4 regions of the Arthrobacter sp. YC-RL1 genome follow, and region 4 is predicted to be linked to each of the others. Evidence: riboswitches for the same ligand, from Rfam matches in the RefSeq annotation. Region 4 holds a riboswitch; each other region holds the start of a gene.
The links. A riboswitch is a leader RNA that binds a small molecule or an ion and turns the genes downstream of it on or off. The one in region 4 is predicted to bind S-adenosylmethionine.

Region 1: another riboswitch for S-adenosylmethionine. It lies ahead of ATC04_RS15220 (hypothetical protein); the one in region 4 lies ahead of ATC04_RS16715 (acyl-CoA dehydrogenase family protein).
Region 2: another riboswitch for S-adenosylmethionine. It lies ahead of ATC04_RS01825 (acyl-CoA dehydrogenase family protein); the one in region 4 lies ahead of ATC04_RS16715 (acyl-CoA dehydrogenase family protein).
Region 3: another riboswitch for S-adenosylmethionine. It lies ahead of ATC04_RS13555 (bifunctional o-acetylhomoserine/o-acetylserine sulfhydrylase); the one in region 4 lies ahead of ATC04_RS16715 (acyl-CoA dehydrogenase family protein).

Annotation. Positions count from the first base shown of each region.
Region 1 is NZ_CP013297.1:3,304,335-3,307,516, forward strand. Features, by position in the region: gene ATC04_RS15210 (helix-turn-helix domain-containing protein) at 147-710, opposite strand; gene ATC04_RS15215 (DinB family protein) at 912-1,511, shown strand; SAM riboswitch class IV at 1,586-1,699, shown strand; gene ATC04_RS15220 (hypothetical protein) at 1,715-1,981, shown strand; gene ATC04_RS15225 (VIT1/CCC1 transporter family protein) at 2,037-3,140, shown strand.
Region 2 is NZ_CP013297.1:399,359-402,540, forward strand. Features, by position in the region: gene ATC04_RS01815 (glycerate kinase) at 1-461, shown strand, start outside; gene ATC04_RS01820 (alpha/beta hydrolase) at 569-1,402, shown strand; SAM riboswitch class I at 1,595-1,685, shown strand; gene ATC04_RS01825 (acyl-CoA dehydrogenase family protein) at 1,737-2,942, shown strand; gene ATC04_RS01830 (acyl-CoA dehydrogenase family protein) at 2,992-3,182, shown strand, end outside.
Region 3 is NZ_CP013297.1:2,922,933-2,926,114, forward strand. Features, by position in the region: gene ATC04_RS13550 (homoserine O-acetyltransferase) at 1-455, opposite strand, end outside; gene ATC04_RS13555 (bifunctional o-acetylhomoserine/o-acetylserine sulfhydrylase) at 458-1,801, opposite strand; SAM riboswitch class IV at 1,891-2,009, opposite strand; gene ATC04_RS13560 (VOC family protein) at 2,183-2,827, shown strand; gene ATC04_RS13565 (hypothetical protein) at 2,914-3,182, opposite strand, start outside.
Region 4 is NZ_CP013297.1:3,632,159-3,635,340, forward strand. Features, by position in the region: gene ATC04_RS16710 (LLM class flavin-dependent oxidoreductase) at 1-277, opposite strand, end outside; gene ATC04_RS16715 (acyl-CoA dehydrogenase family protein) at 340-1,650, opposite strand; SAM riboswitch class I at 1,700-1,790, opposite strand; SAM riboswitch class I at 2,057-2,159, shown strand; gene ATC04_RS16720 (ABC transporter ATP-binding protein) at 2,165-2,986, shown strand; gene ATC04_RS16725 (aliphatic sulfonate ABC transporter substrate-binding protein) at 3,075-3,182, shown strand, end outside.

The DNA of each region.
Region 1 (3,182 bases), 330 kb from region 4:
CACTCCTTCCTGTCTTCACTAGCCTGCATGCGTCGGCGGGCACTATTCCAAGAATACGCGGTGCAGTGGCCAGCCGTGAACGCGGCGCCTCTTCGCGGCAGGCTCTGTCCGGGGAGTCACACCACACCGGGAGCCACTGCACAGACTCAGAGAATCAGGGTCCAGAGCACCACGGCAGGTTCATCGCCGGGGTTTTCCCAGCTGTGCGGTTCCCGCCCCGGAAAGGTCATGGTGTCCCCCGCAGCGAGCTCGACCACCCGTTCGGGCAGCACCAGCGTGAACACCCCGGAGGCCACGTGCAGCACTTCGAGCTCGCAATCCACCGAATACAGTTCGCTCTCCCCCTTGCCCCGGGGTTCCACTTCGGCGCGAATGACCTGGACGCGCTTTTCGCCGCGCGGGGTGACCAGCTTCTCGGTGATGCCCGAGCCTCCCAGCGAGATGCGCGGCGCATCCCCCAGTCGCACCAAAGTCGTGTCCGGTACTTCGAACAGGGTCCCGACCTCGATCCCCAGCACCTCGCAGAGCTTGAGCAGCGTGGAGACCGACGGACTGGTCAAGTCGCGTTCGACGCGGGAAAGAAACCCCTTGGTCAACCCGGAAAGCTCGGCGACCTGGTCGATCGTCATGTGCTGCTGCTGGCGGACGCCGCGCAGCCGTGCTCCGATGTTGATTGACGAGCCTGAGGGTTCGACGGGCAGAGCTTTCATCCGTGGGGCACCTGGACCTGTTCACTCGAAGGATAGGCAGCGACCGCGGGAGTGTACTTCTGCCGGCCGCTCTGCGTCCCCAGTTTACCAATACGCAACTTCCGGCCAACCGGAGCGGAAGAATATGACACCTTGGCTTCGGTGGCTTCCCATTTCCTGAAGCGGGTTCCCCGAACCGTGGCCTGCACCTACACTCGGTCCATGGACGACACCCCGAACAGCACCGCGGCCAGGCTGCGCGAATACCTGAACGACGCGCGGCAGGCAGTCATCTTCAAAAGCCGGCAGCTCGGCGAGGAGCTGGCCCGCCAACCCATGACCCCCACCGGCACGCACGTGCTGGGCGTCGTGCACCACCTGGCGATCACCGAGTACGGCTACTTCGGTGCGTGCCTCAATCGGCCGGTCAACGACTCCTACGTCCAGCAGCTGCTGGACATCGACGACCCGCAGGCGGATTTCATTCCGCCAGCCGATGCCAGCGCGCAGCAGGTCATCGAGCTCTACCAGCGGGCCATCGCCTTCGCCGAGGCCGGGTTCGACCAGCTGGAGCTCGCCTCCCCGGCCGAAGTCCCCTGGTGGGTCCGCCACCGGCACACCACCCTGGAACATCTCATGGTGCACATGATCGCAGAGACCTCGCGCCATGCAGGCCATCTGGACATCGTCCGCGAGCTCCTGGACGGCCAGGTCGGGCTGCGCGCGGAAGCGCCGAACCTGCCGGACTACACACCCCGGCAATGGCAGGACCAGCGCGACCGGCTGCAGCAGACCGCGCAGTCCAGGCGCGGCTCCGACTAGCGCTTCGCGCGGAGTTCATATTACGGAATGAAACTTCACGACTTAATATTGCGGCGGTAGCATCGACACTGTTGCTTCACGAGACGCGGCGCCAAGCTCCGACTGGCCGCGCACCAACCCCAGGTTCATGGGTGGTTCGGATGAAGAAGCGGTCCGGGCATCGACCGATGCGCGGGCAAGAGCTCAGCGAGAGTTGTCGTGTCATGGCATTTTCCGTCCTCCCCATCATCGATCTGCAGACCGGACAGGTGCAGTTCACCGTGCAGGACCGCTGGTACACCCGCTACGTTTCAGACCCGGCGCACCTTGAGCGGCTGATCACCCGTTCCTCCCGGCGCCCGGTCTTCGATCCCGCGGCCGGCGAGCTGGTGGTGTTCGTGGCGTCCGCCGGGCAGCCCGATGGGCGCAGCCTTGCTTTTAGGCTTGCCAAATTCCCCGGCACCATCTCGCTGGCTAAACTGAGAGGCTGAACAGAATCCCGGGTTTCGTTGAGAAATCCCAAGCCGTAGGAGAGTCATCCTCGTGATGTCACACAGCCCCACGACTGAGCCCACCCCCGCCCAGATCCGCCGCTGGCGCAAGTACGTTGCGGACGAGGTCGCCGAAGGCGCCATCTACCGCGCGCTGGCCCAGAAGAAGACCGGACAGGAAAAGCAGATCCTGCTGGGACTGGCCGCGGCGGAAGAACGCCATGAGGAATACTGGCGCACCAAGCTCGGGGCGCATGCCCGCCCGGTGCGTCCCTCGCTGCGTCGCAGCTTCCTGCGTTTCCTCGCCCTGAGCTTCGGCTCGGTGTTCGTGCTCGCGCTGGCGCAGCGGGCCGAAAGCAGCACCCCCTACGCGACCGATGCCGACGCGTCGCCGCAGATGGCCGCCGACGAGCAGGTCCACGAGGAAGTCGTCCGCGCCCTGGCCACCGCGGGCCGCGCGCAGCTGTCGGGCAACTTCCGCGCCGCGGTCTTCGGCGCCAACGACGGCCTGGTCTCCAACCTGGCCCTGGTCATGGGCATCGGAGCGACCGGTGTTTCCTCCGGACTGGTGCTGTTCTCCGGCATCGCCGGCCTGCTGGCCGGCGCGCTGTCCATGGCCGCCGGCGAATACGTCTCCGTGCGTTCGCAGCGCGAGCTGCTCACGGCTTCGCGTCCCACTCAGGTGACGCTCACCGCCGCCCCTGACCTGGATTTGGACGCCAACGAACTGGTGCTCATCTACAAGGCCCGCGGCATGACCGACGAGGATGCCGAGCACCGCGCTGCAGAACGCATGGGCCTGTTCACCTGCGACTGCAACCCGTCCTTCTCGCTGAACCCGGAAGCCCGGGCCGAAGAGCTGGCGAACGAGCACGAGGAACTGGGCTCGGCCACCGGCGCCGCGGCGACCTCCTTCTGCCTGTTCGCCTCCGGAGCGGTCATCCCGATCCTTCCCTACATCTTCGGCATGTCAGGCCTGGCTGCGATCATCACCTCGGTGCTGCTGGTCGGCGCCGCGCTGATGATCACCGGCGGCATTGTAGGGCTGCTGTCCGGGGCCTCGCCGATGAAGCGCGGCCTGCGCCAGCTGGCCATCGGCTGGGGCGCCGCCGCAGTCACCTACTGCCTCGGCTTGCTGTTCGGCACCAACGTGGCCTGAGCCCCGCCGGCTCGATGAGCCATTCCCACGGCCGCCGCCTGC
Region 2 (3,182 bases), 3.2 Mb from region 4:
CAACCCTCGACGCCGGGCTGGGCCGGCTGGCCGATGTGCTGGAAACCGCCACCGGCCGGGTGCTGCGCGACCGAGAAGGCATGGGCGCCGCCGGAGGCCTGGCCTTCAGCCTGGGCAGCTACTTCGCGGTCGACCTGGTCCCCGGGTGGGAGCTGGTCGCCCGGGTGCTGGACGCCCACCGCATCATGGGCGGCGCGGATCTGGTCATCACCGGCGAGGGCCGGCTGGACTCGCAGTCCCTGCAGGGCAAGGTGGTATCCGGGGTACTGCAGGCCGCCGGGGGAGACGTTATCGTGATCGCCGGATCGGTCAGCCTGGAAGACCAGGTTTTGGCCGACGCCGGAATCCTCGCGGCCTACTCGATCGCTCCGGGCCCGGCGAGTTTGGCCGAGCTGTCCGCCGACGCGCTGAAGCTGCTGGAGCGCACCGCGTTCAGCGTCGCACGGACCTACCTGCGCTGAAGCGCTCGCTGTCGCTTTGCGCAAAACCCTTGCCACCGTCGAGGACCGATGCCTAGCGTGGGAGGCAGCGCGGCAACCGCCGCGCCCCCGTCGGCGAAAGGGCCAGCATGGCAACCGTGAAAGTCGGAGAAGAGAACACCACCGATATCGAGCTGTACTACGAGGACCACGGCTCCGGGCAGCCGGTGGTGCTGATCCACGGCTACCCGCTGGACGGATCCTCCTGGGAGCTGCAGACCGCGACGCTGCTCGGCGCCGGCTACCGCGTCATCACCTACGACCGCCGCGGCTTCGGCAAGAGCTCCAAGGCGGCCGTCGGCTACGACTACGACACCTTCGCCGCCGACCTGCACACGCTGCTGGAAACGCTTGACGTGAAGGACGCAGTGCTGGTGGGCTTCTCCATGGGCACCGGCGAGGTAGCCCGCTACCTTTCCACCTACGGCTCGGCCCGCGTCGCGAAGGCCGCCTTCCTCGGCTCGCTGGAACCGTTCATCCTGCAGACCGATGACAACCCCGAGGGTGTGCCGCAGGATGCGCTGGACCCGATGGCCGAGGCCGCCAAAACCGACCGCTACGCGTTCTTCAGCAGCTTCTTCGAGAACTTCTTCAACACCGAGACCTTCCTGGGCAACCGGCTGAGCGAAGAGGCGCTGGCCGCGAACAAGGCCCTGGCCTATGCCGCCTCGCCCTACGCCTCGGTCGCGGCCCAGTACACCTGGACCACCGACTTCCGCGCCGACATCCCGAAGATCGACGTGCCCGCGCTGATCGTGCACGGCACCGCCGACCGGATCCTGCCCGTGGACGTCACCGGCCGGCGCTTCGCCGAGGCGCTGCCCGCCGCCGAGTACCACGAGGTGGATGGCGCCCCGCACGGGCTGCTGTGGACCCACGCCAAGGAGGTCAACGACCTGCTGCTCGGCTTCCTCTCCCGCTAGCCGCAAGGCCCGCCGGGCCCGGGCACTGCGTGCGCCAATATGACGTCGTGCGACGGCTGGATGCTGCCGCGCGCCGTCGCGATCTGGGCCCGGCGCGGGTTCCAAACTCCCAATATGACGCAGTTTTGCGGTGCGTTCCGCCGCGTGACGGGGCGGTTCCCTCCGGCTTCGGCGGCGTGCTTGAATCGGTGCACACCATCCAGAGCGGCTGAGAGACCTGGCTCCGCGACGCCGCAGCAAGCCTGTAATCCGCAGGGAGTGCTAACGCCAGGTTCGATGGAGCCCGGGCCGCGTCCCGGTATCCCTCGGAAGTCCAATTCCAAGGAGCCCGATCATGACCGTCACCGCATTGCCCCGCGTCCCGTACACCGGCACCGCCAGCGAGGCCGAACTGGAGCGCTGGCGCGCCGTCGCCCGCCAGGTTGCCGGCACCCTGGCCGCCGACGCGCTGGCCCGCGACCGCGCCAACAAGCAGCCCTTCGCCGAGGTGAAGCTGCTGCGCGAGGCAGGGCTGCTGGAGCTGCTGGTCCCGGCCGAGTTCGGCGGCGCCGGCGGGCACTTCGAGACCGCCTTCGAGGTCATCCGCATCCTGGCCGCCGCCGACGGGTCGATCTCCCAGCTGCTGGCCTACCACTACATCAACCAGTCCTCCATCGCGTTCTACGCCCCGGCAGAGGCGCAGGCCGACTGGTGGCGGCGCACCGTGGAGGGAAGCTGGCTGTGGGGCGACTCGGTCAACCCGGTGGACCCGAACCTGGTGCTGACCCGCGAGGGCGATGGCTACCGGCTGAACGGGGCCAAGCGCTTCTCCACCGGCTCCGGGGTGGGCGAGGTCATCGTCGTCAACGCGGAGGTCGAAGGCAGCGGCGAGCTGCTGGCCTTCGTGGTCCCGCGCGAGGCCGAAGGACTGCGCATCGTCGACGACTGGGACTATCTGGGCCAGCGGCTGAGCGCCTCGAACTCGCTGGTGTACCGCAACGTGCGCATCGAGCCGTCCGACGTGCTGGGCCCGGTCACCGACGAGCCGGTGGCCACCCTGCTCACCCCGGGCATCCAGCTGGCCTTCGCGAACTTCTACCTGGGCATCGCGGAGGGCGCGCTGGCGCGGGGCCGGCAGATCCTGCTGGGGCGCACCAACGCCTGGTTCCTCTCGCAGGCCGAAACCTATTCGCAGGACGTCGTCTTCCAGCGCACCGTGGGGGAGCTGAAGGCCCGCACTGCCGCGGTGGCCGCGCTGGCGGAGAAGCTGGGCCGCCGCTTCGATCAGGTGCTGGGCGGGGCAGTCAGCCAGCCGCAGCGCGCCGAGTTGGCGGTGGCGATCGCGGAGCTGAAGGTCGTGGCCAGCGAGGCCGGCGTGGAGGTCGCCAACCGCATCTTCGAGGTCACCGGATCCTCCTCCACCAAGAGCAACGTCGGGCTTGACCTGTTCTGGCGCAACGTGCGCACGCACTCGCTGCACGACCCGGTGGACTACAAGAAGATCGAGGTCGGCGCCTACTTCCTGCGCGGCGAATCGCAGCCGCTCTCGCTGTACACCTAGACACTGGACGCCTACGCCACCCTGCCTGCAACACCGATTGGAACACCAGATGATCGCCCTGTCCACATCCCGTCTGGCCGGGCTGCGCGAACGCTTCGCCCCGCACTTCCAGGCCATCGCCGACGGCGCCGCCGAGCGCGACCGCACCGGCGCCCTGCCCTACCGCGAGGTCGCCGACCTCGCCGCCGCCGGCTTCGGCGCGATCCGCGTGCCCGTCTCCCACGGCGGAGCCGGCGCCAC
Region 3 (3,182 bases), 710 kb from region 4:
TCAATTCCCAGCTGCGTAGCCAGCCTTTGCTCCAGCCGTACCGAATCCTTGATGGTGACGAACGGGAAACGCGAACCCCACGGCACACCTTGCTCATCCAGCGATGCGGGGCCGGTGGATCCATTGCAACCGCCGACCATGTTCACCGAGACCACGAAGAAGCGGTCGGTGTCCACTGTCAGGCCGGGGCCGACGAAGTCCTCCCACCAGCCGTCGGTCTGCGAATCGCCCCGGGAGACGTGGGCGTCTCCGGTCAGGGCGTGCATCACCAGCACTGCGTTGCTGCGCTCGGCATTCAGCTCCCCCCAGGTTTCGTAGGCCAGGGCCACCTGCGGCAGGTAGCCGCCGAACTCGAAGGAGTACTCGCCCACGGACGCACGGCGCAAAATGCCGTGGGTCCCTTCGGCGAGCTCTTCGGTGCCGATGGTGTCTTCGGTAGTCACAATGGATGCCATGCCTAGCGGGTTTCCTGCAGTTCCTTGCCCTCAAGGGCTGCGACCGCCTGGAACCCAAGCTCGAGGTCGGCCAGGATGTCGTTGATGTTCTCCAGCCCGACGCTCAGGCGCACCAGTCCCGGGCGCACCCCGGCGGCCAGGCGCTCCGCGTCGGAGAGCTGGGCGTGGGTGGTGGAGGCCGGGTGGATGACCAGCGAGCGGACGTCACCCAGGTTCGCCACATGGGAGTGCAGCTGCAATGCGTCCACAAAAGCCTTGCCGGCTTCGACTCCACCGGGCAGGTCGAAGGCCAGCACCGAGCCGGCGCCCTTCGGGCTGTACTTGCGTCCGCGCTCGAACCACGGCGAGGATTCCAAGCCGGCGTAGGCCACAGCTTCCACATCCGCGCGGGCTTCGAGCCAGTTCGCGACAGCGGAGGCGTTCTCCACATGGCGTTCGATGCGCAGGGACAGGGTCTCCAGACCCTGGGCGATCAAGAACGCGTTGAACGGCGCCGGGGCCGAACCCAGGTCGCGCAGCAGCTGTACGCGGGCCTTGAGGATGTAGGCCAGGTTGGCGCCGAGGATGCCGTTGACGCCCAAGTCGCGGGCGTAGACCAGGCCGTTGTAGGACTCGTCCGGGGTGTTGAAGCTCGGGAAGCGCTCGGGATCCTTGGAGAAGTCGAAGTTGCCCGAATCCACGATCACGCCGGCGATCGCGGTGCCGTGGCCGCCGAGGAACTTGGTGGCCGAATGGATCACGATGTCCGCACCCCATTCGATGGGACGGATCAGGTACGGGGTGGCCAGGGTGCTGTCAACCAGCAGCGGCACGCCGACCTCGTGGGCGATCGCGGAAATGCCCTCGATGTCCAGCACATCCTGGCGCGGATTGGAGATGGTCTCGCCGAAGAACGCCTTGGTGTTCGGCTGGACGGCGTCGCGCCATTCCTGCAGGTTGTCCGGGTCGGAAACGAAAGTGACCTCGACGCCCAGCTTCTTCAGCGTGTGCTTGAGCAGGTTCTGGGTTCCGCCGTAGAGGCTCGGGCTGGCCACCAGGTGGTCGCCGGCCTCGGCGATGTTCAGGATCGCGAAGGTGGTTGCCGCCTGGCCAGAGGACAGCAGCAGTGCGCCCACGCCGCCTTCGAGGTCGGCGATGCGCGTTTCCACGGCCTCGGTGGTCGGGTTGCCGATGCGGGTGTAGATCGGCTCCAGCTCCTGCAGGGCGAAGCGCGCTGCGGCGCTTTCGGCGCTCGGGAAGACGAAGGACGTGGTCTGGAAGATCGGCAGGGAGCGAGCACCGGTAACCGGGTCAGGGCTCTGTCCTGCGTGGATCTGACGGGTTTCAAACGACCAATTGTTGCTCATGGCAGCCTCCAAAAGTTCTGTAACTATGGGGGTACACCACTGAACACACACCACCGGGAAGAACCTCAACGAGGTGCTGCCAGAGGGGTAACCCGCGCTTGTCCTTGACGCCGAGCGGCTCAAGGGCCAGGTCTTCACCCGGGGCACCCCACCGCGGTTGGAGGGTTGCCGCCCAGTAAGCCGGGGCTTGTTACTGGGACTCATGACCTGCCACCAGTGTGCCCGAAAATCGAATATCTTGGCAACCCGAGGCCGGATCCAGAGTCTCAATCGGTCATATTCACGTCCGAGCGACGTCTTATTGCACAGAATTCGACAAGAGTCCAGATCTTAGGATCACCTAAGTAGAGACTGGGATCACATTGTTGTCATGATTGGCACATGATGAGGCTAGATCACGTTACGTACGCATGCGGCCCGGATGGGCTGATGCCAACCGCTGAAAGAATTGCAGAGTCCCTGGGCCTGGAATTCGTCAAGGGAGGCGTGCATCCACGGTTTGGAACTCGCAATGTAATTTTCCCGCTGAAGCACAACCAGTACCTTGAGGTCGTCGAGGTACTGAACCATCCTGCCAGCCTCAAGGCACCTTTCGGACAGGCCGTGCGCGCGCGCTCCGAGCTGGGCGGCGGCTGGATGGGTTGGTGCGTGTCATTGGACGACCTGAGCGGAGCGGAAGAACGCCTGGAACGCAAGGCAGTTCCCGGGAACCGCAAGTTCCCCGACGGCCGCGAACTGACCTGGCAGCAGATCGGCATCAAGGGCCTGATCGCGGATCCGCAGGTGCCCTATCTGCTGCGCTGGGACGACGGCACCGAGGACCTGCATCCGTCGCGCGCGCTGGAGCCTACCGGTGAAATCAGCGAGATCAACATTGCAGGATCCCGCGAGCGCGTGCTTGAATGGCTGGGGCAGCCGGAGAACGTGAATCTCGGACCGGTGACCACCAAGTACCAAGCTCCCAACGGGACGCCGGGCATCCTGTCGGTAACTTTCAATACCGCCAAGGGCACGGTCGTTCTCTAGGAACATCGGGGACCACAGCACAAGATAGGCGGGGACAATGGAGTCCCCACCTACCTTTGCTTGTTAATTGGACGGTTGGTGCAGCCCTAGGATCCGGGTAGCTGCACCAGCTGGCAGTTTTCGACTCCCGCGGCCGCCCGTTTCACCCAGCTGATTTGGGACTGCTCGTCCAGCGCGTTCAGCGCGTCGAGCTGCTCAGACTGGGCTGAGTCGACGAATTCCCGGTCTGCCTTTGTAGTCCACCATTGGTACAGCAGGTTGGACTGCGCCCACATGTGCCGCTGCGCTTCGGTAGCGGCACTCGAGGTGCCAACAATGCCGTGGCTCGCCGCAAGGCTGCCCAAACATTGTTCGG
Region 4 (3,182 bases):
GGTCGTTGACCGGGGCCTGGGCGCCGGTGCGCAGCGGGGACTCGTTGGTGCCGTTGTACACGTCGTAGGTGCCCAGCACGTCGGCGATGAACAGACCGTCGAACTTGCCCTTTTCCAGCACCTTGGCCAGGTGGGTCCAGTAGCCGATGGTCTTGTAGTCGGCGGCCTTGTCCTTCGGGTGGCGCCACAGGCCCGGGGACTGGTGGGCGACGCAGTTCATGTCGAAGGCGTTGAAGAGGATTTCCCGCTTCGCGTTATGTGGCTGGTTCTCGCTCATGGATGTGCCCCTTGTTCGTGGTTGAGAAGTGGAAGTCTGGTGGGTGCGCGGCGCGGCGGCCGCTAGCCGGCGTGGTGCCCGGTGGGTGCGGCGAGGTCGCCGGTGACCGAGAGGCGCTGGGGCTGGACCCCGTTGATCTCGTAGTCCCCCACGATGCGCGCCTTGTAGATGGCAGGGTTGTGGGTGGCGATGGTGCGCGCGTTGCGCCAATGCCGGTCCATGTTGCAGCTGCTGCGGGTGGACGAGGCGCCCAGCCCGTCGAAGAGCTTGCTGGTGGCGCTGATGACCAGCGGCTGCACGATGGTCTGCGCCCGGTTGGCGGCCAGCTCGCAGACCGCAAATCGCTCCTCCGCGTTCAGCTGCGCGTCCTGCAGCGCGGCTTCGACCTCCAGCACCGCTCCGATGACCACCGAGTCCGCGGCGAAGACCTCCGCGGAGACCTCCCCCACCAGCTGCAGCACCTGCGGTTCGCGGTGCACCGGGACGCCGGTGCCGGTGGTGAAGCTGCGGGTGCGCGCCTGCACCGAGCTGCGCATGTCGTTCAGCGCCGCGCGGCCGATGCCTGCCTGCACCGCCATGAGCACCAGCTGGAAGATCGAGGCCTCGGGGTCGTTGGGATCCTCCGGCATGAAGCTGTCCACCGGCACCTGGTGGAACTCGGTGGTCCCGGTACCGGTCAGCCCCTGGCCGAAGCCGTCCCAGTCGTCCAGGATCTTCACGCCGCTGTGCTGGGTAGAGACCACGGCGATCTGGCGTCCCGGGCGCTCCGGATGGGCCACCGCGACGGTGGTCCAGTCCGCGAAGATGGTGCCGGTGCAGTAGTACTTCTCGCCATTGACCACCCAGCGGCCGTCGACCTGGCTGGACTTGGTATTCAGCGTGCCCAGCGCGTTGCCGCCGTTTTCGGTGTAGGCGTTGCCGACGATCTGCCCGGCCGCGATGCGGGCGAACCACTTGGCCTTCAGCTGCTCGTCCTGCAGGCGCAGCACGTCCTCGACGAAGGCAATGTGCGCGCGCCAGAGCTGGCCGATATGGGAATCGGCCTCGGAAAGCTCGATCAGCAGGCGGAAGACGTCGCTGAGCCGGGCGCCGTGGCCGCCGTCGGCGACCGGCAGGCGCAACGCCCCGAAGCGGTCGCGGTTCAGCAGGCCCACCTGTTCGAAGGGCAGGATGCGATTGCGGTCGCGCTCCTTGGCGCCGGCGGCGATCTGGGCGAACACCGGACGGAAAATCGCTGCAAGGCGCTCGTAGTCTTCGTCGGCCCCCGGCCCCGGAGTCATCTTGAGCAGCTGGCGGGTCGGACGGTCTTCGGTGAACTCGTCGAGCTCCAGCGCATTGCCGGCCCCCGGGGTGCTCAGCGTGTTGAAGTCCACCTCAAAATCGTTTTGGGGTGCGCCAAAAGACATAAAAAGTCCTCGATTCTTTCCATCGATCCTGGCGGTAGCACCGTCCCTGTCATGGGTGGTTGCTGCGGCGTCGTGGAGCCAGATCTCTCAGCCGCTCTGGATGGGTCGTAATCATTTGTAGCCGTAACAATCGGGCGGCTCCAAGCCCCGTAGTCATATTTCGTCGCTGAAAACGCACGGGTTGCAGAGGCTCGCGAGTGCCGATTGCCGCGAACCGCCGAAGATGACCCAAGGAAGAGGGGCAAAGATCGATCAAACCAACGTTCAATGAAATAAATAACGAAATATCCCACATATTACGCGTTCAGATCGAATATTTTTCATGTTACGCAGGATTTGCAATGGAATCGTTCGAATGCATGTAATGGATGCGTAACCATCCCGAGCGGCCGAGAGATCTGGCTCTATGACGCCGCAGCAACCACCGTTGAATTCCCGGAATTCACGGCCGGTGCTACCGCCAGGACCGATGGAGATGATCATGGCTACTGCCTTTGCCCTGCCTCAGACCGAGGTTGCAACCAGCGCATCCAGCGCGCTGTCCGTGGACTTCCACAATGTCTCGCGCACCTTCACCACCAAGAAGGAGCAGCGCACCGTCCTCGCAGACGTCAACCTCCACATCGAAGCAGGACAGGTGGTGGCGATCCTCGGAGCCAGCGGCTGCGGTAAGTCGACGCTGCTTCGCTCGGTGTCCGGCTTGGACCATCCCACGGGTGGCGCCGTCTTCACCGGCACCCGGGAAGTCAACGACATCAACGAGCTGTGCGCGGTGGCCTTCCAGGAGCCACGGCTGCTGCCATGGCGTTCGGTGCGCGAGAACATCGCACTCGGACTGGCTCCGGGGACCAGCAAGCCGGCCGGCATTGAACTCATCAACCAGCTGCTGGAGCTGACCGGGTTGACCCACGCGGCCGATCTGCGGCCACGCGAAATTTCCGGCGGCATGGCACAGCGCGTATCGCTCGCCCGAGCACTGGCCCGCCGCCCCGGCGTGCTGCTGCTCGATGAACCATTCGGCGCACTGGATGCACTGACCCGCCTGAAAATGCAGGACCTGCTCCTGTCCATCCATGCGTCGTTCCCGACCACCGTCCTGATGGTGACCCACGACGTCGACGAGGCGCTGACCCTGGCAGATCGGGTGATCGTCCTGGGGCGTGCCAATGGCCAGCAGTCAGCGACGGTCATCGAGGACCTCCGGCTGTCCGCGGCGCACCCGCGTAGCCACAGCGACGCACTGTTCGTCACCAACCGCGCCCACCTGCTGGGACTGCTAGGCGTCGACACCGCAAACCACTAATACCGGTTTCGCCACCGGCATCTCGACTTTCTTCTACGGCTGCATCCACGCAGCCGCTGCACTCGCACGCACAAATCAAGGAATTTCCATGCTCGCACACCGTTTCACCCGTCGTACCGCACTGTCCATCGCCGCCTTGGCCGTCGGCGCCGTAGCCCTCTCCGGCTGCGCCGGAGAGAACGCCTCGGCAGCCGGC